4 regions of the Streptomyces sp. NPDC006012 genome follow, and region 1 is predicted to be linked to each of the others. Evidence: riboswitches for the same ligand, from Rfam matches in the RefSeq annotation. Region 1 holds a riboswitch; each other region holds the start of a gene.
The links. A riboswitch is a leader RNA that binds a small molecule or an ion and turns the genes downstream of it on or off. The one in region 1 is predicted to bind cyclic di-AMP.

Region 1 (5,119 bases):
CCACTACCCGCAGCCCTACCGCTACCTCCCGGCCCGCACCCGGCACTATCTGGTCCGCCGGGTACTCGGCCCGCTCGGCGCCTGGTGGCTGCGGGACCGCTTCGAGGGCAAGGTACGGGTCGAGGAGATCGACCGTGTCGTGGGCGCGGAAGCCCTCGACGGGGCGCCGGTCCTCACGGTCCGCACGCGTGCCGGTGCCACCGGCCGGCTGGTGGCCGACCACGTCATCGCGGCGACCGGCTACCGCGTCGACATCGCGGCCATGGGCTTTCTGAGTCATGGGCTTCGCACCCGGCTCGCCGTCAGCCGCGGCACTCCGAACCTCGGCCCGGGGTATGTCTCCTCGGTCCCCGGCCTGTACTTCACCGGCCTGCCCGCCGCGGCCTCCTACGGGCCGGTGATGCGCTTCGTGTGCGGCACCGAGTTCGCCTCCCCACGCCTGACCAGACACCTGGTGGCGGCGCACGGCTGAGACCGGCGCCACTCCCGCGTCACGGCTGCACGGGACGAGGCGCTGAATCTGCGAGCCATGGGCGCAAGGGGTGAAGGGGGCAGGGGGTGGAGGGGGTTGAAGGCGAGGCCCGGGAGAGGAGAAGAGAGGACGGACGCTACGGCGTGGCGAGGAGGGAGCGGGAAGCGGGCGTGAGCCGGAGCGGCGCGCTGTCCGTATTCTCGGGTCATGGCCGCTCCTCCCGCATTCTCACTCGTCGCCACCGACCTCGACGGGACCCTCCTGCGTGGTGACGACACCCTCTCCGACCGGTCCCTCGCCGCGCTCGCCCGCGTGGCGCGGGCCGGTGCCCGGCACTTGGTGGTCACCGGGCGCCCCGCCCCACGGGTACGGCCGCTGCTGGACAGACTCGGCGGTGAGGGGCTCGCGGTGTGCGGACAGGGCGCGCAGTTGTACGACGCCGGCGCGGACCGCCTGCTGTGGTCGGTCACCCTGGACCGGGAGTTGGCGGAGACCGCGCTCGGCAAGATCGAGGCCGAGGTGGGGCAGGTGTACGCGGCCGTCGACCAGGACGGGGTGGACGGGCTCACGCTCATCGAACCCGGGTATCTGATGCCGCATCCGACGCTGCCGGCCGTCCGTGTCGAGCGGCGTGACGATCTGTGGTGCGCGCCCATCAGCAAGGTCCTGCTGCGGCATCCCGCGCTGTCCGACGACGAGTTGGCGGCGACGGCGCGCTCGGCCGTGGGTTCCCTGGCGAGCGTCACGATGTCGGGGCCGGGGACCGTGGAGTTGCAGCCGTGCGGCATCACCAAGGCCACCGGTCTGGCGCTGGCGGCCGAGCACCTGCGGCTGGGCGCGGACCGGGCCGTCGCATTCGGCGACATGCCGAACGACATCCCGATGTTCCGGTGGGCCGCCTACGGGGTGGCGATGGAGGGCGCTCACCCCGAACTCAAGGCGGTGGCCGACGAGATCACCATGTCGAACGAGGACGACGGCGTGGCCGTCGTCCTCGAACGACTGTTTCCGGGAACCCCGTGAACGGTTCGGCCGCGAGCAGCGGGCTCGTCAGCAGGCGCTGTTGACGGCGGATCCGCCGGTCGCCGCTGTCGACGGTGGATCCGTCAGTAGGCGCCGTTGACGTTGTCGATCGAGCCGTAGCGGTGGGCGGCGTAGTTGCAGGCTGCCGTTATGTTGGCGACGGGGTCGTAGATGTCGTTCGACGTGCCCGCAACGTGGTAGGTCCGGAACGTCGGGTCGATCACCTGGAGCAGGCCCTTGGACGGGATGCCCTTCGCCGCGTTGGAGTCCCAGAGGTTGATGGCACGGGGGTTGCCCGAGGACTCGCGGATGATGTTGCGGTAGATGCCGTTGTAGGTGCCCGGGATCTTGTGGCGGGCCATGACGGAGAGCGACTCGCGGATCCAGCCGTCGAGGTTGTTCTTGTATCCGGCCGTGGTCACGGCCGTGGTGGTCCCGCTGACGGCCGCCGTGGGCGCGGTGGTGGCCGCGTGGGCGCCGGTGGCACCGATGAGAGGCAGAGCGAGTACGGCGGCACCCGTGCCGGCGACCGCGAGGGCGCGAGCGAGGCGGTTGACGCGGTGACGGCGGGGCTGAGCGGCAGCAGACATGGTGTTCCTCTCCGGCGCCTGCGAGGTGAGCTGTCGGGTTCGGGCGGGGAGACGCCCGGCCAGGCCGCCACATGGCGACTCGGCTTCACCCCTAGCCGTTCCGGTCGGCTGTGCCGTCCGGCCCGGCGACTTACCTGGGTCCCCCGCTCCTGCCGTACGAATTTGTGTTCGTCGATGGGTTCACGACGGGTGGCGGCAGGATTTGGCGTCCACCCGACTGGCCCGGAAGCTATGCGACCGCACATGCCGGAAACAAGTACCGGATTCATAGATCATGCGGATTGCCTGCGAGATGAGGCGTATGACCGCTAGATCCTTTGCGACTGCCAACGGTCAACTGTGCGACTGGAGGCGGGTGGTTGAGGGTCCGGCTCGGAGGTCGACACGCCGTAGCGTGTGACCCAAATCACTCATCCGAGAATCGAAGTGCATTAGGTATCAAGGGGGATTGAAGTGCCAATAACGGCAAAACGGTCACTTCACCCTATGGGCCGCTGAATTACTTCTTTTCGCGCCCGGCGGAAGGTCGCCTCGGTGTCTGTCGCGCAGAGCGCCTCGTCGGCGGCGTGGAAGTGGCCTGCCTCACAGGCGAACTCCGGACGGACCTGGACCGTCGTGTCCCGTGCCTGGTCAGGCCGTTGCGGACGGCTCGACAGGTCCGAGTTGGCGCGGGCCGACAGCGGGGTGCCGGGTGGTTGTGTGCGTCTCCGGTGCGTCCTCGGTTCGTTCCGGGACCGTCTGGGGGTGTGTGCGTACTCGTGTGGCACGCAGTGACTTTATTCCGCCTTCCGTCCGCATTTTTTCCGTCCGCGTTCCTTCCGCCGCTCGTCCTTGATGTCGCTCCTTATATACGGGTCGCCCGGGAACGGTCCGTCCGGCGTGACGGACCAGTTCACGCTCGGCGGTTCGGCCGGTTCCGGCGCCGTGCTTCGATCGTGGGGTCCAGGGCCCGGACCCGTACCGGCGGTCGGGCGGCGCGCTGCCCTTCAGTCAGTGGTCCCACCAGCGCGGAGTCTCCTTGAGGAACTCGACGGTCGGTCGGGGTGACCGGCCGCGCTCGGGGTACTGGTGCGACCAGGGGCCGATCAGTCCACGGACGCGGTCGTGGGGCAGCGCTCGACCGGACGGAGGACGGTACGGAGGGCAGTGGTCGTGGTACGGGTCGGGCCGGCCGCCCGCCGCAGGCACCGCGGCCTTGATGGCACCGCGTGCCGCGAGCCCGTCGGTACGGCTGTACGTTTCACCGCTGCTGCCGTCTCCGAGTGCGCCGTGGGTTCCGGGCCTTCTGCCGTCCGAGGGGGCATGGGCGTCTTCGGCCTGCCGTCGCTTGGCCGGATGCCGCCCTGGGGCCGCTCCCCGCCTTCTGGTCGGATGCTGCCTCCCGGGGTACCCCCTCCCTCCGGTCGGACCTCGCCCCCGGGTCGCTCCACGCCACCCGGCCATTCATCACCCCCGGGGCGCCCCCCATCTCCAGCCCGACCAAATGCACCAGTTTGACTTGCTTCCCCTATGTATGCGTTTTTCAGGGAGGGGTGCCGGCGCAGGAGATGCCGAACATGTCCACGGCGCTGTCGCATCAGGGTTGCGCGGCCGGCCGCTCGACGACCTCCACCTCGTCCGCCGCCTCCACTCCATCCGGAGTCTTCGCCCCATCCGCGGTCTTCACTCCGTCCGCCGCCCCCGGTCCGCCGTCTCCGCCGCAGGGCGGCCCCGTCGCCCCCCTCGCTGGTGCCGCACCTGTGCGCGTCGACCCGGACGGACGTATGGCCGTGTTCTGCGTACGCGTACCGGGGGTGCTGCTGGGTGTCGCGTGGCGCGGTTCGGTCGGTGAGTCGGTCGGGGTGAATCCCGGAGCTGGGGGTGGGCGGGGCTGGTGCGGGTTCGGCTGTCAGCGGGCGCCACGCGCGCGTGCGGGTGCGTCCCGTCGGGCAGAGGGGATCCGGAGGTCTGTGCGGGCGGTCTCGCGGGGGAAGGGCGTGCGGATGTGCAGGGGCTGCGCTCCGAGGCATTAGTGGGGCAAAAGATGTGATATGCCGCCAACTCGATGAATATCGGATTGTATCAACTGATCAGCAACATACCGGTCGTGATTCGGTACCGCCCGGCCTGGGCCGTGGGCGCTATCGGTGATCGAAACCTGACCGGATACGCTGACTTGAGTGATGGCACCGACCTATCGACAAACCGTGTAACCGCCAGCAGACACCAGCAGACAGGAGACCCCTCGTGACCGTCGTCGGGCCGTTCGGGCTGAGCGTGCGGGACCAGGCTCTGGAAGTCGATGTCCAGGCCGGATTGGCGGCTGTCGAGGAAGGCTTGCTCGAAGCCACCAAGAGCGAGGTCCCGTCCATCACGGGGGCCGCGCAGCACCTGGTGCTGGCGGGCGGCAAGCGTTTCCGGCCCCTGCTCGTGATGCTCGCGGCACAGTTCGGCGATCCGTACGCACCCGGGGTGGTGCCGTCCGCCGTGGTGGTCGAACTGACCCATCTGGCGACGCTGTACCACGACGACGTGATGGACGAGGCCGCCGTGCGCCGTGGGGTGGACAGCGCGAACACCCGCTGGGGCAACTCGGTCGCGGTCCTGACCGGGGACTTCCTCTTCGCCCGTGCCTCGCAGATCCTCGCCGACCTCGGTCCGGAGGCGGTGCGGGTACAGGCCCTCGCGTTCGAGAGGCTGGTCACCGGGCAGATCCTGGAGACGGCCGGGCCCTCGGACGGCCGGGACCCGGTCGAGCACTACCTGGACGTGCTCAGCGGCAAGACGGGGTCGCTGGTCGCGGTGTCGTGCCGGTTCGGGGCGATGATGTCGGGCGCCGACGATGCGGTCGTGGACATGCTCACCCAGTACGGAGAGCGGCTGGGCGTCGCCTTCCAGCTCGCCGACGACGTACTGGACATCGCGTCGGACTCGCACGAGTCCGGCAAGACCCCGGGCACGGACCTGCGGGAGGGCATCGCCACGCTCCCCGTGCTGCGGCTGCGGGAGCGGGCGGCGCGGCTGGGTCTGCCCGAGGACATCGCGCTGTGCGAGC
Region 2 (5,119 bases), on a different contig from region 1:
CAAGCGGGTCCTCTGGCTCGACGAACTCAGTGACCACCTCGGCCCGGGCGGACTGGACCGGCGGCTGTTGCAGCGCTTCACCGGCCGCGGTGTGGTGGTGCTCGGCACGATGTCCGCGCGGGAGTACTACCGGCGGCGTTCCGGCACCGGCCCGGCTGAGAGCGTGCTGGCGCTGGCCCGCACGGTCGAACTGGCCCGGGAATGGAGCGAGTCGGAGCTTGAGCGGCTGGCCGGGCACACCGACGACCCGCGCGCGTACCCGGCCTACATGTGGAGCGGGCGGGAGGGTGCCGCCTCCTACTTCGCGATCGGGCACCTGCTGTACGACGAGTGGCAGCGCCTCGGCACGCAGACCGAGCATCCGCGCGGGCGGCTGCTGGTGCGGGCGGCCGTCGACCTGGCGCGGTGCGGCGTCACGGAGGCCGTGCCGGTGGAGCTGCTGCTGCGGGCGGCGGCCTGCTATCCGGCCCACGGCGCGGAGCGGGAGGCCCTCGAAACCGGGCTGGCCTGGGCCACGGCGCCGATGTTCGGGATTTCCGGGCTGCTCGTGGCGGGGGAGAAGACCGGCACGTGGCGGGCGTACGGGGCGCTCGTCGCTGAGGCGCTGCGGTCGGGCGGCCTGCCGCCCGTTCCGGACGACGTGTGGTGGACGCTGCTCGGGGACCGGGAGGTCGACCGCGCGGCCGTACTGGACGGGGCCCGGGCCGCGCTGCGACCGCGGGTGGACGGGGGCGACATCCCGGTCATCATGCGGTTCGCGTCGCTGACCGAGGGGACGGAGCGGGAGGACTGGTACCGCAGGGCCGCGGACCTCGGGCACCAGCCGGCGGTCCTCCAACTGGCGACGCTGCTGCTGCGCCGTGGCGACGACGGGCAGGCGATCCCGTACCTGGAGGCGGCTGCGCGACGCGGTGCGGTGGAGGCAGCCCGGCAGCTCGCCGTGATCTACGAGGTCCGCGCCCGGTACTGGTGGGACCGGAGCCGTTCCCACGTGCCCGCGCCCGATACCGTCGAAGAGTGACCGACCAGCCCCTCCCCCCGGCCTCAGCCCCCGCCGCGCCCTCCCTCTTCACCTGGGAGTTCGCCGCGGACCCCTACCCGGCGTACGCCTGGCTGCGCGAGCACGCCCCCGTGCACCGGACGGAACTGCCCAGCGGGGTCGAGGCATGGCTGATCACGCGTTACGCGGACGCGAAGCAGGCGCTGGCCGATCCGCGGCTGTCGAAGAATCCGGCACATCACGACGAGCCCGAGCACGCCAAGGGCAAGACCGGGATCCCGGGGGAGCGCAAGGCCGAGCTGATGACGCATCTGCTCAACATCGACCCGCCGGACCACACCCGGCTGCGCCGGCTGGTCAGCAAGGCGTTCACGCCGCGGCGGGTCGCCGAGTTCGCACCGCGGGTGCAGCAGCTCAGCGATCAGCTCATCGACCGGTTCGCGGCCAGCGGCTCGGCCGACCTCATCCATGAGTTCGCCTTCCCGCTGCCCATCTACGCCATCTGCGACCTGCTCGGCGTTCCGCGTGAGGACCAGGACGACTTCCGGGACTGGGCGGGGATGATGATCCGGCACGGGGGAGGGCCCCGGGGCGGGGTGGCCCGGTCGGTGAAGAAGATGCGCGGCTACCTGGCCGAGCTGATCCACCGCAAGCGCGCCGCGCTGCCCGCCGAGCCCGCGCCCGGCGAGGACCTCATCTCCGGCCTCATCCGCGCCTCGGACCAGGGCGAGCACCTCACGGAGAACGAGGCGGCGGCGATGGCCTTCATCCTGCTGTTCGCCGGGTTCGAGACGACCGTCAACCTCATCGGCAACGGCACCTACGCGCTGCTCACCCACGCCGGGCAGCGCGACCGGCTGCAGAACTCCCTCGCGGCCGGGGACCGGGCGCTGCTGGCGAGCGGGATCGAGGAGCTGCTGCGTTACGACGGTCCGGTGGAGCTCGCCACCTGGCGGTTCGCCACCGAGCCGGTCCACATCGGCGGGCAGCGGATCGCGGCCGGCGACCCCGTCCTGGTCGTTCTGGCCGCCGCGGACCGGGACCCGGAGCGGTTCGCCGATCCGGACGTGCTCGATCTCGGCCGGCGTGACAACCAACACCTCGGCTACGGGCACGGAATCCACTACTGCCTCGGCGCCCCGCTCGCCCGGCTGGAGGGCCAATCCGCGCTCGCCACCCTCCTCACCCGCCTCCCCGATCTGCGACTTGCGGCGGATCCGGCCGATCTGCGGTGGCGAGGCGGGCTCATCATGCGCGGATTGCGCACTTTGCCGGTGGAGTTCACCCCTGTCCGGTGATCGACCGGACTGCGAAATGCCGTACGCCCTTGCCGGAAAGGGAAAATGACAGCGTTTCACGGCTGTGATCTTCATGTGATCCGTGCGGCATTAACTTGTGACAAGGGATCGTATGCCTATACGTTCACCCCTCGGTGCGGTAGTCCGGCACGATCCACCGCACCGGTCAGTGCCGTCGCGCGAAAGGCTTCCGCATGCTCACCGGGAACGGTCGTCACCGTCGCCCCCGCCAGGCTCCGGCCCTCGTCGTCGCGGCCGGAGTGACCGGCTCCGCGATTGCCATCCCGCTCCTCGCCGCCACCGCCGCGAGTGCGGCCGACGGCACCACCTGGGACCGGGTGGCCGAGTGCGAGAGCGGCGGCTCATGGAGCGCCAGCACGGGCAACGCGTACTACGGCGGACTGCAGATCTCGCAGCAGGACTGGGACAAGTACGGCGGTGACAAGTACGCGGCCACCCCGGACCAGGCCAGCCGCCAGCAGCAGATCGCGGTCGCCGAGAAGATCCTCGCCGACCAGGGGACGACCCCCTGGGCCACCTGCGCCCTGCTCTCCGGGCTCTCCGCCAAGTCGGGCCATGTCGGGGTCGACACCGGCGTCACGGGTGGCTCCTCGACCGGCCAGAAGAATTCCCCGGAGAATTCGGAGGATGGGGAGGATTCGGACGAGTCGGGTTCGAAGGGTTCGGCGAACGGTTCTGGTTCATCTGGTTCATCTGGTTCGTCCGGATTGACCGGCTCGCTTGGCTTGTCCGACTCGCCGCCGTCGTCCGACACCTCCTCGGATTCCACTTCGGGCTCCCTCCTCGGTGGTTCGCCGTCCGGCTCTCCGTCGCCGAGCGCGAGCGCGAGTCCGGGTGTGGGCCATGGCGCGACGGGCGGGCCTGCAAAATCCGGCAAGTCCGACAAGTCGGCATCGCCTGACTCCAGTGCTTCGCCGGGAATCGGTGGTTCATCCACGGAATCCCCCGGTTCGGCCGATGAGGACAACTCCTGGCGGACCGGCGGCTCCTGGAGCCTGGTCGACACCGGTTCCCTGGACGGCGGCGGCCGTCACCGGGGTGGCAGTGCGGATGAAAGCGGGACAAGCGGGACGGGTGGCCGAGGGGCTGCGCCGTCCGGCAAGCACGCCTACACCGTCCGGGCCGGCGACACCCTCGGCTCCATCGCCGACTCGCTTGGCGTGGACGGCGGCTGGCACGCGCTGTACGCCGCCAACAAGAAGGCCATCGGTTCCGACCCGGATCACATCACCCCCGGTCAGACCCTGAAGGCCGCGGCTGAAGGGCACGCCGGATAGCGGGAGTTGGCATCCCGCTTCGGGCTTAATGTCCGCTTTGGTGAAAGTGTGGGATGAGTCTCAGAAGCCTTGATCGTCTTTGAAATTCCGCGGATCGCGTGTCTACGGTCATGACCGCTCGCCACCGCGGGCCCCGGCTGCCGCAACGCCGAATCCTGCCAGCGGCCGTACGGGAACAGCCGTCGCGTCAAGCGCCGTAGGCAGGAGCGGGGGACCCAAGGTAGGTGCCGCTGCGGTCGGTTGACCGAAGCGGCTAGGGGTGAAGCCGTGCCTCCACGCGGAGGTGCGGCCGGGCAACTCAACCGGCCCGAACCCGACAGCTCACCTCGCAGGCGTCGGTGAGGGGATCGATCCATGCTGTTCTCCAGCAAGGGCAAGCACCGTCGCCCGTCCAAGGCCACCCGTGTCGTCGCGCTCGCCGGTGTCACCGGTGCCGCCGTCGCCGTCCCGCTGATGGCCGTCGGCAACGCCTCCGCCGCCACCGCCTCCGAGTGGGACGCCGTCGCCCGGTGCGAGTCCGGCGGCAACTGGTCCATCAACACCGGCAACAGCTACTACGGCGGCCTGCAGTTCTCCGCCTCCACCTGGGCCGCCTACGGCGGCACGCAGTACGCGGCTTCCGCCGACAAGGCCACCAAGGCGCAGCAGATATCGGTCGCCGAGAAGGTCCTCGCGAGCCAGGGCAAGGGCGCCTGGCCGGTCTGCGGCACGGGCCTGTCCGGCAGCCCCTACTCCGGTGGCGGCTCCAGCGGTTCGGGTTCCGGCTCCAGCGGTTCCGGTTCGACCGGCTCCACCTCCAGCCGTGCCACCGAGCAGCAGGCCGCCTCCCGCTCCGCCGACCGCCCGGCCGCGAGCAGGACCGTCACCACCCCGACGGGCAAGAAGGTCAAGAAGGGCGACGGCGAGTACAAGGTCGTCAAGGGCGACACCCTCAGCTCGATCGCCGAGAAGCACCACGTCGCCGGCGGCTGGCAGAAGCTGTTCGAGCTGAACAAGGACATCGTCGAGAACGCCGACCTCATCTACCCGGGTCAGCAGTTCCACCTGAAGTGACCCCGGCAACCGCCTCGGGCGCAGGCCCCGGCCGCCGGCTCCGCGAGCGGCGGCCCGGGGTCCGCTCCTGAAGCGCTCCCCGGCCGGCCGGTGACCCCGCCGGTCCGGCCGCCGGTCAGCGAGACAGCCGGTCCGCTCCGGAAGCACTCCCCTCCGCCGGTCAGCAACGCGGCCGGTCCGCTTCTGATGCACTCCCCGGCCGCTCGGTGACCCCGCCGATCCGCTCCTGAAGCACTCCTATCAGACCGCTCCAGAACCGTCCCGGTGGTTGCTTCTGACTCCGGTGGTTGCCTTCTGGCTCCGGTGGTTGTTCCTGGCTCCGGTGGTTGCACTTGTCCCAGGCGCTCGCACTTGTCCCAGGCGCTCGCACCTGCCCCCCCGGCTGTTGCTTCTGAAGCAGCAGCCGATCCGTAGCCCGGTCCCGGTCACAGCCCCCGCACAGTGGCGGCCCTCCCCCGTTATGTTCTTCG
Region 3 (5,119 bases), on a different contig from region 1:
ACGTGACGGCGCAGCTCATGCACCTCGAACACGACGCGCCGGACCGGGACATCTCGCTGTACGTCAATTCCCCCGGCGGCTCGTTCAGCGCGATGACGGCGATCTACGACACCATGCAGTACCTCACCTGCGACGTGGAGACCGTCTGCCTGGGGCAGGCCGGCGCCTCGGCGGCCGTGCTGCTCGCGGCCGGCGCACCCGGCAAGCGGCTCGCCCTGCCGGGCGCGCGGCTGCTGCTCCAGCAGCCGTCGCTGCCCCAGCCGGCGCACGGGCAGCCCAGCGACCTCCTCATCGAGGCCGGGGAACTGACCCGCGTCCGCGCCCTCCAGGAGCAGCTGCTGACCCGCCACACCGGACGCACCCCGGAGCAGGTCCACGCGGACCTGGAACGGGATCTGGTCCTGGACGCCCGAGGCGCGGTGCAGTACGGACTGGTGGACCGCATCGTCCACAGCCGCGGGGCCGCGCGCACGCCGGACGCCGGGTGAGCCGCGGGTGCTGCCGCCGGAGCTGCCGCCGCTGCCCTCCCTGACCCGCGCCGAGGGCGAACTGATCGACCGTTACCTCCGAGCGGTCGACCTGCTGGGCCGGATCAACCCGGCGCACGGCGCGGACACCTACCCCGCGCTGCGGGCCGCCCAGGCGCTGGCGCGCACGGCGGTCGAACTGCGGGACGCGCTGGCCCTGATGCACCGGCGGGGCGAGACCGAGCTGCACGCGGCCACGCTGGCGCGGGCGCTGCGGGTGCTGGACGGCGAGCGCCGCAGCGCCCGGGTGGTCCTGCCGCCGGACGACAGGAGGTGATCCGGGGCTCCCCGGGCCCCCGTGGTCAGCCGAGCCGGCGAAACGCCTGGGGCCCGGATGAAACGGCCCAACCGGCTTACCCCTGTTCGGTGTAGAGGGGTGCCTCTTTTCGGGACCGGGACGGTTGCACGGGGCGCGAGGCAGACAGCGCCGCCGAAGCGCTCCCGTGCTGGTCCGAGGGCTCGTCGGCGTTTCGGCCACGGACGAAATGGACCACCGTCCGCCCAAACGGGTGAGTGATGAGCAAAGACACACGTCGCCGATTCCATTGGGATTTTCCGACAGTTGTGAGTGAAGATCCCTGTCTGACGACAAGCCCCCGCCACCGCGGCGGGGCGGTCCGGGCGGACGCCGAGTCCTGCCGCCGCCCGGATGCCCGGTCGACAGGAGTGGATCGGCAGGAGTGGAGGACCCAGGCAAGACGGGTCGCCGGAGCGGACGCGGGTCCGTTCCGAGCAGCCCTTGGGGTGAAGCCGTGGCGACACGGCCGGGCAACTTCGCCAGCCCGAATCCGACAGGTCATCCTTCACAGGCGGCTGACGAAGGGTTGCGCATGACTGCGCTCAATCGTGTCCCATCGCTGATGGCGCGGGCCGGTACGGCCTCGGCGCTCACCCTCGCCGCCGTGGGCGGCTCGATCGTGGCCCCTGGCCTGGCACCCGAGGCAGAGGCCGCCGCCATGGGAGCCAGAGCCCTCAAGGTCGCGGCATCCAAGAAGGGTGCCCCGTACAAGTGGGGAGCCACCGGCCCGCGCAGGTTCGACTGCTCCGGGCTCACGCTGTACTCGTTCAAGAAGGCGGGCAAGGCCCTGCCGCGTACGGCGGCCCAGCAGTACAACAAGACGCGCCACATCTCGGTCAAGAACCGCAAGGCCGGAGACCTCGTGTTCTTCCATTCGGGTTTCGGCGTCTACCACGTCGGCATCTACGCCGGCAAAGGGAAGATCTGGCACGCTCCGAAGACCGGGGACGTGGTCCGGCTGGAGAAGATCTGGACCAGGAGGGTCTGGTATGGACGGGTGAACTGACCGGCCGGAGGGGATGCCGGGCCCTGATGTGCCGTCATCTCTGCGGCGCCCGCTTACGTCTGACCGGGCATCACGGCAGCAGGCGCTCCGAGGGCAGGGCCGCGCCGAGAGTCGTCAGGGCCGGCCCTGCGCCCACGGCGCGGGCCCGCGCGACCCGGGGTTCGCGCCGCGGTGGCTCGGCACGCTCCCGGCGGCCGAAAACGTCTGCCGCCCCGGTGCTCGCCGCGTTCCGCCGGCTCCGTCTTGGCGTGAAGCCCCTGCCCGCCACAGGCGTGAACGCTACGGTTCCTGCTGCCCCACCGCCGTCACCGGCTGGGCCGGCACGGTACAGGGCAACTCGACGGAGATGGTCTTGCCGCCCTCGCGGGTGGGGCGGACGTGCAGCTTGCCGCCGCATTCGGCGGTGAGCCAGCGGATGATGACCATGCCGCGGCCGTTGTCCTGCTGAACGGCCGCGGGAAGTCTCTTCGGGAAACGCGGATGGCTGTCGGTGACACCGATGCGCAGGCGTCGGTCCCGGTCGAACACCAGGTCCACCGTGAAGGTGGGCGACTGGCCGAAAGTGTGCTGTACGGCGTTGGTGGCGAGTTCGGAGACGATGAGCCGGACCGTGTCGCCGATGTCCGTGTCCGGCGCCATGCCCCACTCCGCGAGGGTGCCCATCACATGGGAGCGGGCGGCGGAGACCGAGGCGGGGTCGCTCGGCAGAGTGACGGATGCTTCCAGATGGTCTGCCATGGCGATCTCGCCCCTTTCCCACGGGACCGCAGTCCGACATGGAGCGGATGGTTCGAGTACGGTCCCGGACTGGTGCTTCGTCGCCAGACTGCCATTATTGCGCCGGTCACGAGGGGCGATCCACCAAGATATGCATATATCTGTCGCTCGAAGCGGTGAACTCTGCGACGGCAGACCGTATTTGGGCGGCTCGGAAGGAGTAAGGAGTAGCCCATGCAGAACGGTCCCGCGGTGCGCCGCAGGAAACTGGGCGCCGAACTGCGCGCCCTGCGCACCGGCACGGGTCTCACGAGCGGTGAGGCGGCCCGACTGGTGGGCTGGCACCAGTCGAAGGTGAGTCGCGTCGAGACGGGCGCCAGCGGCGTGAAGCCGACCGACGTGCGCTTATTGCTCGATGCCTACGGCGTGACGGACATCCAGTTGCGCGAGTTGCTCCTGATTCTGGCGGGATCCGAGGACGCCGGCGGCCGGCACCACTGGTGGCATGCCTACCGCGGGGTACTGCCGCCCACCTACCGGGACTTCATCAGCCTGGAGTCGCAGGCCAGCCGGATGCGCACGCTGGAGACGGCGGTGGTCCCGGGGTTGCTGCAGACGCCCGAGTACGCCCGTGCGGTGACCCGGGCCGCGGTGGAGGGCCTCGCCGAGGACCGGCTGGACACGCTGGTGGAGGTGCGGCTCGCCCGGCAGGACGTGCTGCGCTCGCAGCCGCCACTGGAGCTGAGCGCCGTCCTGGACGAGGCAGTGCTGCGCCGCGAGGTCGGCGGTCCGGACGTCATGGCCCGGCAGTTGGAACGGCTCATGGAGGCGGCACGCCTGCCCCAGGTCAGGCTTCAGGTGCTGCCGCTCGCCGCCGGAGCACACATCGGCATCACCGGCCCTTTCGTTATCTTCTCATTTCCGAACACATCTGATCTGGATGTTGTTGTTCTCGACCATTTGACGAGTAGCCTCTACCTCGAACGGAAAGAAGACCTCCAGGCATACACAGAGGCCTTCAACACCCTTCAGTTCCACGCTCTTTCACCCGAGGACTCGTTGGATTACATCGCCGGGATAGGTGACGGCGCGTAAGGAGGCACCATGACCGCACTGCCTCGGAACGTACCTTCCGCTTCCGAACTCTCCGCTGTGCACTGGCTGCGCAGCAGCTACAGCACGGGAGCCAACAACTGCGTGGAGACGGCCCGGCCGTGCTCCGGTCCCTGGACCGGGCTGCTCGCCGTGCGCGACTCCAAGGACCCGACCGGACCCGCGCTGCTCTTCTCCCCCGGGAGCTGGGCTGGTTTCGTCGCCGCGCTGCGTTGATCCCCGCACCCCACTGTCCGATCAGTTCCTGACCGCTTCCGATCGTTTCCGCCCTGGCGGAGCACGGCCGTGTCACGCCGACTCATGGTCGCGCCTCGCCGATCACCCGGACAGCGCATGCGATCTCCGCCCCGGAGAGGTCCGCACGAGCGGTCAGCCTGAGCCGTGAAACGCCGTCGGGCACGGAAGGAGGACGGAAACAGCCCACGGCCAGGCCCGCCGCACGGCAGTCCGCCGCCCAGCGGACGGCGCCCTCCGGGGACGGCGCACGCACGGAGACGACCGCGGCGTCCGGGCGTACTGCCGCAAGACCCGTCGCGGTCAGCCGTGCGTACAGCTCGGCGGCGACCGCACGCGCGCGTGCGGCCCGTGCGGGTTCGCGCCGCAGCAGGCGCAGGGCCGCGAGTGCCGCGCCCGCCGCCGCGGGCGCGAGGCCCGTGTCGAAGATGAACGTACGGGCCGCGTTGACCAGATGGTCGATCACCCGCGCGGGACCGAGCACGGCGCCGCCCTGGCTGCCCAGTGACTTGGACAGCGTGATCGTGGCGACGACGTCGTCGGCGCCTGAGAGACCGGCAGCGTCCGGGGCTCCCCGGCCGCCCTCCCCCAGCACGCCGAAGCCGTGGGCGTCGTCCATGAGCAGCCCCGCGCCGCCCTCCCGGCACACCTCGGCGAGGTCGGCGAGCGGCGCGGCGTCCCCGTCGACCGAGAAGACCGTGTCGGAGACGACGAGCGCGGGCCCCGTGTGCGTGTCCAGCGCCTTGCGCACCCCGTCCGGGTCGGCGTGTGCGACGACCTGGGTGACACCGCGCGCCAGCCGGCAGCCGTCGATGAGGGAGGCGTGGTTGCCCGCGTCGGAGACGATCAGGGAGCCGTGCGGCGCCAGCGCGGTGACCGCGGCGAGGTTGGCGGCGTATCCGGAGGAGAAGACCAGGGCCGCCTCGAAACCGCAGAAGGCGGCCAGCTCACGCTCCAGTTCGGTATGCAGCTCCGTGGTGCCGGTGACCAGCCGGGAGCCGGTGGCGCCGCCGCCCCAGGCCTGCGCCGCGGCGGCGGCGCCCGCGACGACCTCCGGGTGGCGGGCAAGGCCCAGGTAGTCGTTGCCCGCGAGGTCGAGGAGAGACGAGTCGGCGGGGCGGGGCCGCAGGGTGCGGACCAGTCCGGCACGGCGGCGCAGTTCCGCCTGCTCGTCGATCCAGCCGAACGTCATGGCTCCTCCGGTGATTTTGTAGGCAGTGGACA
Region 4 (5,119 bases), on a different contig from region 1:
CTGGTCGAAGTGCGTGTAGTAGAGGTCGATGTGGTCGGTCTGCAGACGCCGCAGCGAGGCGTCCGCCGCGGCCTTGATGTTGGCCGCGGACAGTCCCTGGAATTCGGGATGCTGGCCGACCTTGGTGGCGATCAGGACGTCCGCACGGTTACCGCGTGCGGTGATCCAGTTGCCGATGACCGACTCGGACTCGCCGCCCTTGTTCCCCTCGATCCACGACGAGTACGTGTCGGCGGTGTCGATGAGGTTGCCGCCGGCCTCGGTGAAGGCGTCCAGGACGGCGAAGGACGTCGGTTCGTCGGCGGTCCAGCCGAAGACGTTGCCGCCGAGGACGAGCGGGAAGATCTCCAGGTCGGAGGAGCCGAGTCTGTGTAGGGAAGTCATGGTCATCATCAACGCACTCGCCGGAGGTCACCATTCCGCCGACGGACGCAAAGACCCCGTAAAAACACCTGACCGGCAGCCCTGGCGTCGGGGGGATGCCGTCAGGACCGCCGGGGATCAGGGGTGGGTCAGGGGGTGAGGCCCTTGTCGCGCAGCCAGGCCATCGGGTCGATGCCGCTGGACTGGCCGCCCGGGTGGACCTCCAGGTGGAGGTGCGGGCCGGTGACGTTGCCGGTGGCTCCCACGCGGCCGATGAAGTCCCCGGTGGTGACCTTCTGTCCGACGCTCACATTGATCGAGGACTGGTGGCAGAACCAGAGTTCGGTGCCGTCGTCGAGGGTGAGGATCGTGCGGTAGCCGTAGGAGCCGGCCCAGCCCGCCTCGGTGATCGTGCCACTGTGGACGGCCTTGATCAGCGCGCCCGTGGGAGCGGCGAAGTCGAGGCCGGTGTGGTAGCCGGAGGACCACATGGAGCCCGGCTGGCCGAAGGTGCCGGTGAGCGTGTACGAGGGGGTCGGCAGCGTGAACTGCTTGGCCAGCGCGGCCAGGCGCTCCTCCTCGGCCTTCTTCTTGGCGGCGGCCTCCGCCTTCTCCTTGGCGGCGGCGGCCTTGGCCGCGGCATCCTTCTCCGCCTTGGCGGCCGCTGCGGCGACCTGCTTGTCGGCGGCGGACACGGCGGCGGCGACGGCCTTGGTGTCGGCCTGGCCCTGCTGCTGCTCGGCCTGGGCCATGATGCGGTGGCGCAGCGCCTCGCCGGCGTCGGCGGTGCCGTCGGCGGTGTCGGCCTCGGTCACGCCGACGCGGCTCAGTGCGGTCGTGGAGCCCTTGGGGGCGTGCGAGGACGAGTCGTCGCCGAGCAGGGAGCCGACGGAGGGCAGGTCCGGCATGGAGATGGACACCGGGGGCTTGCCGGTGTTGGCGCTGGCCATGCCGCCCGCGCCGACGGCGGCGATGACGCCGACGCCGAGGACCGTGGAGCTACGGGCGAGTCCGCCGCGCTGCTTGGCGACGCGGTGCCGGCCGCGTATCGGGCGGACGGAGTCCTCGGTGGGGTTCCATTCCCCCCAGGTGCCCTGGGCCTCGTCGGCGCAGTAGCCGCCGTAGGCAAAGGTCTCGGTGCCGTACTGGCTCGGCGTGAACGGGGCTTCTGGGGCAGGCCGATTGGACGCCACGCAGGCGTACTCCTTTCCTTCCTCCGCCTACCGGGTTAGCTGACGGGTTCGGAGCAGGAAGGTCTCCTACGCGCTTGTACCGGCCGTGTCTCCACGGTGGTGTCCGCGCGATTCACCCCAAGATGGTGGTTCCCCGGTTCCCTTACGAGATTCGGCGCGTGAGCACGGAGCCGTCTCGGGTGACGGCTGGGACGACCGCGCTGCGTTATCGAACGTTAATAGACCCGGCGGCCAGATTCCAAGCCGTTCAGCTTGATCCTTAACGCAATCCGGTGCGGACTTACCGGTCATGCGCGGCGAAAAACGGGCGACTTGACCTCGGCTGCATCAAAAATCTGAAACCCGAGCGGACCTGACGGAGTTTCAGTTGTTATGCGGAGGGGGTTCGCCCGATCACCCGCCGTGACAATGACCAAGGGGCGATGTACGAGACCGCTGAATACGATGTGCGGGACCGCAAAAAAACTCAGGGCCGGAATCCTTGGAACTGGATTCCGGCCCTGAGCCTTCAGTAGCGGGGACAGGATTTGAACCTGCGACCTCTGGGTTATGAGCCCAGCGAGCTACCGAGCTGCTCCACCCCGCGTCGGTGATGACAACTATACGCCATGCGCAGGACAGCAAACGCACGCACGCCGGTACGGCTCCCGCCCGGTCGAGCGGGAGCCGGTGCGGTTCCCGCTCAGGCGAGCGGGAGAAGCCGTGCGGTTCCCGCTCAGTCGAGCAGATGTCGGTTCGGTTCCTTGGCCGCCGCCTCGTACTCGGGCAGTACGACGACGTCGACGCCCGCGGCCGTCAGCAGCCCGCTCCCGTCGGCACCCGCGACGAACGTGTCGGGCTCCCGCCAGGCGGTGACCACCCGTCGTACCCCCGCGTCCAGGATCAGCCGGGCGCAGGGCGCGGGGCGGGAGGCCCGGCGGGCGCACGGTTCCAGGCTGCTGTAGACGGTGGCCGAGGCCAGCCGCGGATCCGCCGGGTCGATCTTGGCGAGCGCGGCCTCCTCCGCGTGGACCACGGAGTCGTCCGCCTCCCGGGAGAACCCGCGGGCCAGCTCCGTACCGTCCGCGGCCACCACCACCGCGCCCACGCTGAACGCGGTCCGCGAGGGCGGGCACAGCGCCGCCAGCTCGCAGGCGATCCGCATCCAGTGCCGGTCCGCGGCGGCGGCCGTCCCGCCGGTTCCGGGCGCGGTCGGCTCGTACCGCAGCAGGACGACGTCGTCGATCCGCCGGGTCTCCAGCAGCCTGAGGCGTCCGCGCTGGTACTCCCCCGGCCCGAACAGCCGGGGCGCCCCGGGGGCCCCGACCAGCAGCGGCGCGACGACGAGCTGGAGTTCGTCGGCGAGACCCTGCCCCAGCAACTGGGTGTGAACGGTCCCGCCGCCCTCGACCATCAGCCGCCGCACCCCGCGCTCCTCGTACAGGTGCCCAAGGAGCGCCCGCCAGTCGATGCCGGGGCCGGGGCCCAGCGGGACGACGTCGGCCGCGAGTCCGGCGCGCAGCGCCCGCTCGGCGCCCCCGTCCGTCGTGAAGAGGACCTTCTCGCCGCCGGTGTGCCAGAACCTGGCGTCCGGGTCGAGGTCGCCCGAACCGCTGACCGTGACCTTGAGCGGGTACTCCGGACGGCCGGCCGCGAGCCGGGCGGCCCGCCGTTCGGCCGCGTTGACCAGGAGCCGGGGGTTGTCGGCGCGGATCGTGCCCGCGCCGATCAGGATCGCGTCGGCGGACGCCCGCACCGCGTCGACCCGGTCGAAGTCGGCCGGAGAGGAGAGCATGAGCCGCTCCGGGCCGGTGTCGTCCAGACAGCCGTCGAGGGAGACGGCGGCGGACAGCAGGACGTGCGGGAAGGGCATCTGCGTACTCCAGTGGGGAGACGTGCGGGCGGGGCGGCCGGTCCGGGCGGCGAGGCACCGGGGTGCGGGTGGACGGCGTACGAGTCGGGCTTGCTGAACTCGTGGCTTGCTCGACTACGGGCTTGCTTCAAAGGTGAAGCAAAATTACACGGGCCGGCGGGCGGTCTGCGGGCGCGGCCGTCGCGGGTGCGGTCAGGGGCTTCGTCAGGGATGTTCCGGGGACGCCGGCCGGGACGCGGTCACCGCCGCCGGCCCGGCAGCAGCCGCGCGGGCAGCAGTGCCAGGGCGAGCAGGCCCGCCGCGACGGCGTACGCGATCCGGAAACCCGCCGGGTCCGGTCCTGCGGCGCCCAGCACCACCGTGAGCAGCGCCGTCCCCACGGAGGCGCACAGCTGCGAGTTGATGTTCAGGGCCGTGCTCGCCGCGGCCACCCGGTCGTTCGGCAGGTCACGGGTGGCCGTCGTCATCGTCGGCATCAGCACCATGCCGGTGCCGATGCCCATCACCGTGGACGCGGCCACGACCCGCCAGGGCGCCACGCCGTCCTCGCCGACCTGAAGGGCGGTCAGCGCCATGCCGAGCGCGCCCACCGCCGTCCCGGCGGCGACCAGGCGCCGGGGCGGGACCCGGTCGACGATCCGGGCCGCCACCTGCATCGTCGTACCGACGGCGAGTGCGACGGGTATGCCCAGCAGCCCGGTGTCCGTCGCGCTGACGCCGCGCTGCTGCTGCCAGTACAGCGGCCCGAGCAGGGCCGAGCCGAAGTAGCCGCAGGTGAACAGGGCGAGGGTGGCGATTCCGGCGCCGAAGGTGCGCTCGCGCAGCAGCCGCAGGTCCAGCAGCGGTGCGCGGACGGTCAGCGCCCGGCGTACGAAGGCGGCGGCCAGCACCAGGCCGGCCAGGGCGGGCACGAGCGCCCCCGGCGCGGCGAAGTCACCCCGCGCGCCGCCCCGGGCGAGCCCGAACAGCAGCAGGGCCAGGCCCGGGGAGAGCATCAGCAGGCCGGGGACGTCCAGGGCGGGCGCCGCCGCCCGGCGCGGTGCCTCGGCCGGCAGCAGTCCGGCGGCGAGCACCAGGGCGAGCACCCCGACGGGCAGGTTGACCAGGAAGATCCAGTGCCAGGACGCGACGTCGACGAGCCAGCCGCCGAGCACCGGCCCGGCCACCGGCCCGACCAGGACGGGCAGCCCGAGCAGCGCCATCGACCGGCCGAGCCGCGCGCGGTCCGCGACGCGCAGGACCATCGCCATCCCGACCGGCATCAGCAGCCCGCCGCCCAGCCCCTGCACCGCGCGGAAGGCGATCAGACCGGCCGCGTTCCAGGCGCAGGCGGCGAGCAGCGAGCCGAGCGTGAACAGGACGAGCGCGGTCAGATAGGTGCGCCGGGCGCCGACGCGGCCCATCGCCCACGCGGCCACCGGGATGACGGCGGCGAGCGCCAGGGTGTACGCGGTGGCCGTCCACTGGATCGTCTCCAGCGGGGCGCCGAACGACTCCGAGAGGCTCGGCAGCGCGACGTTGACGATCGTCATGTCGAGCACGGACATCATGGAGCCGGTGATGACGACGGCGAGGATGCGGCGCAGCGCGGTGCCGTCCGGCGCGGCGTCGGCCGGGGCGGCACGGGAGGGGACCTGGCCGGCCTCGGACGCTGTCATGCCGGCCCGCCCTCAGCCCGCGTAGGGCCGGTCGGTGCGGGCGGTCCGCAACG

Region 2: it holds a riboswitch for cyclic di-AMP, as region 1 does, so the genes downstream of both, ACFYPJ_RS26375 (transglycosylase family protein) here and ACFYPJ_RS07495 (transglycosylase SLT domain-containing protein) in region 1, are expected to answer to the same signal.
Region 3: it holds a riboswitch for cyclic di-AMP, as region 1 does, so the genes downstream of both, ACFYPJ_RS13495 (C40 family peptidase) here and ACFYPJ_RS07495 (transglycosylase SLT domain-containing protein) in region 1, are expected to answer to the same signal.
Region 4: it holds a riboswitch for cyclic di-AMP, as region 1 does, so the genes downstream of both, ACFYPJ_RS33480 (M23 family metallopeptidase) here and ACFYPJ_RS07495 (transglycosylase SLT domain-containing protein) in region 1, are expected to answer to the same signal.

The regions. Positions count from the first base shown of each region.
Region 1 is NZ_JBIAIE010000003.1:140,092-145,210, forward strand. It holds gene ACFYPJ_RS07485 (FAD-dependent oxidoreductase) at 1-472, shown strand, start outside; gene ACFYPJ_RS07490 (HAD family hydrolase) at 680-1,495, shown strand; gene ACFYPJ_RS07495 (transglycosylase SLT domain-containing protein) at 1,579-2,085, opposite strand; cyclic di-AMP (ydaO/yuaA leader) riboswitch at 2,088-2,269, opposite strand; partial or broken gene ACFYPJ_RS07500 (peptidase S15) at 3,079-3,291, opposite strand; gene ACFYPJ_RS07505 (polyprenyl synthetase family protein) at 4,312-5,119, shown strand, end outside.
Region 2 is NZ_JBIAIE010000018.1:78-5,196, reverse strand. It holds gene ACFYPJ_RS26390 (hypothetical protein) at 1-1,021, shown strand, start outside; gene ACFYPJ_RS26385 (cytochrome P450) at 1,018-2,298, shown strand; gene ACFYPJ_RS26380 (transglycosylase family protein) at 2,493-3,596, shown strand; cyclic di-AMP (ydaO/yuaA leader) riboswitch at 3,779-3,946, shown strand; gene ACFYPJ_RS26375 (transglycosylase family protein) at 3,951-4,649, shown strand.
Region 3 is NZ_JBIAIE010000006.1:8,768-13,886, reverse strand. It holds gene ACFYPJ_RS13505 (ATP-dependent Clp protease proteolytic subunit) at 1-488, shown strand, start outside; gene ACFYPJ_RS13500 (hypothetical protein) at 496-804, shown strand; cyclic di-AMP (ydaO/yuaA leader) riboswitch at 1,144-1,354, shown strand; gene ACFYPJ_RS13495 (C40 family peptidase) at 1,358-1,831, shown strand; gene ACFYPJ_RS13490 (ATP-binding protein) at 2,111-2,569, opposite strand; gene ACFYPJ_RS13485 (helix-turn-helix domain-containing protein) at 2,783-3,643, shown strand; gene ACFYPJ_RS13480 (DUF397 domain-containing protein) at 3,653-3,877, shown strand; gene ACFYPJ_RS13475 (8-amino-7-oxononanoate synthase) at 3,960-5,087, opposite strand.
Region 4 is NZ_JBIAIE010000029.1:77,718-82,836, reverse strand. It holds gene ACFYPJ_RS33485 (aldo/keto reductase) at 1-384, opposite strand, end outside; gene ACFYPJ_RS33480 (M23 family metallopeptidase) at 513-1,556, opposite strand; cyclic di-AMP (ydaO/yuaA leader) riboswitch at 1,564-1,723, opposite strand; tRNA gene ACFYPJ_RS33475 (tRNA-Met) at 2,069-2,142, opposite strand; gene ACFYPJ_RS33470 (dihydrofolate reductase family protein) at 2,272-3,408, opposite strand; gene ACFYPJ_RS33465 (DHA2 family efflux MFS transporter permease subunit) at 3,648-5,066, opposite strand; gene ACFYPJ_RS33460 (NADPH-dependent FMN reductase) at 5,079-5,119, opposite strand, start outside.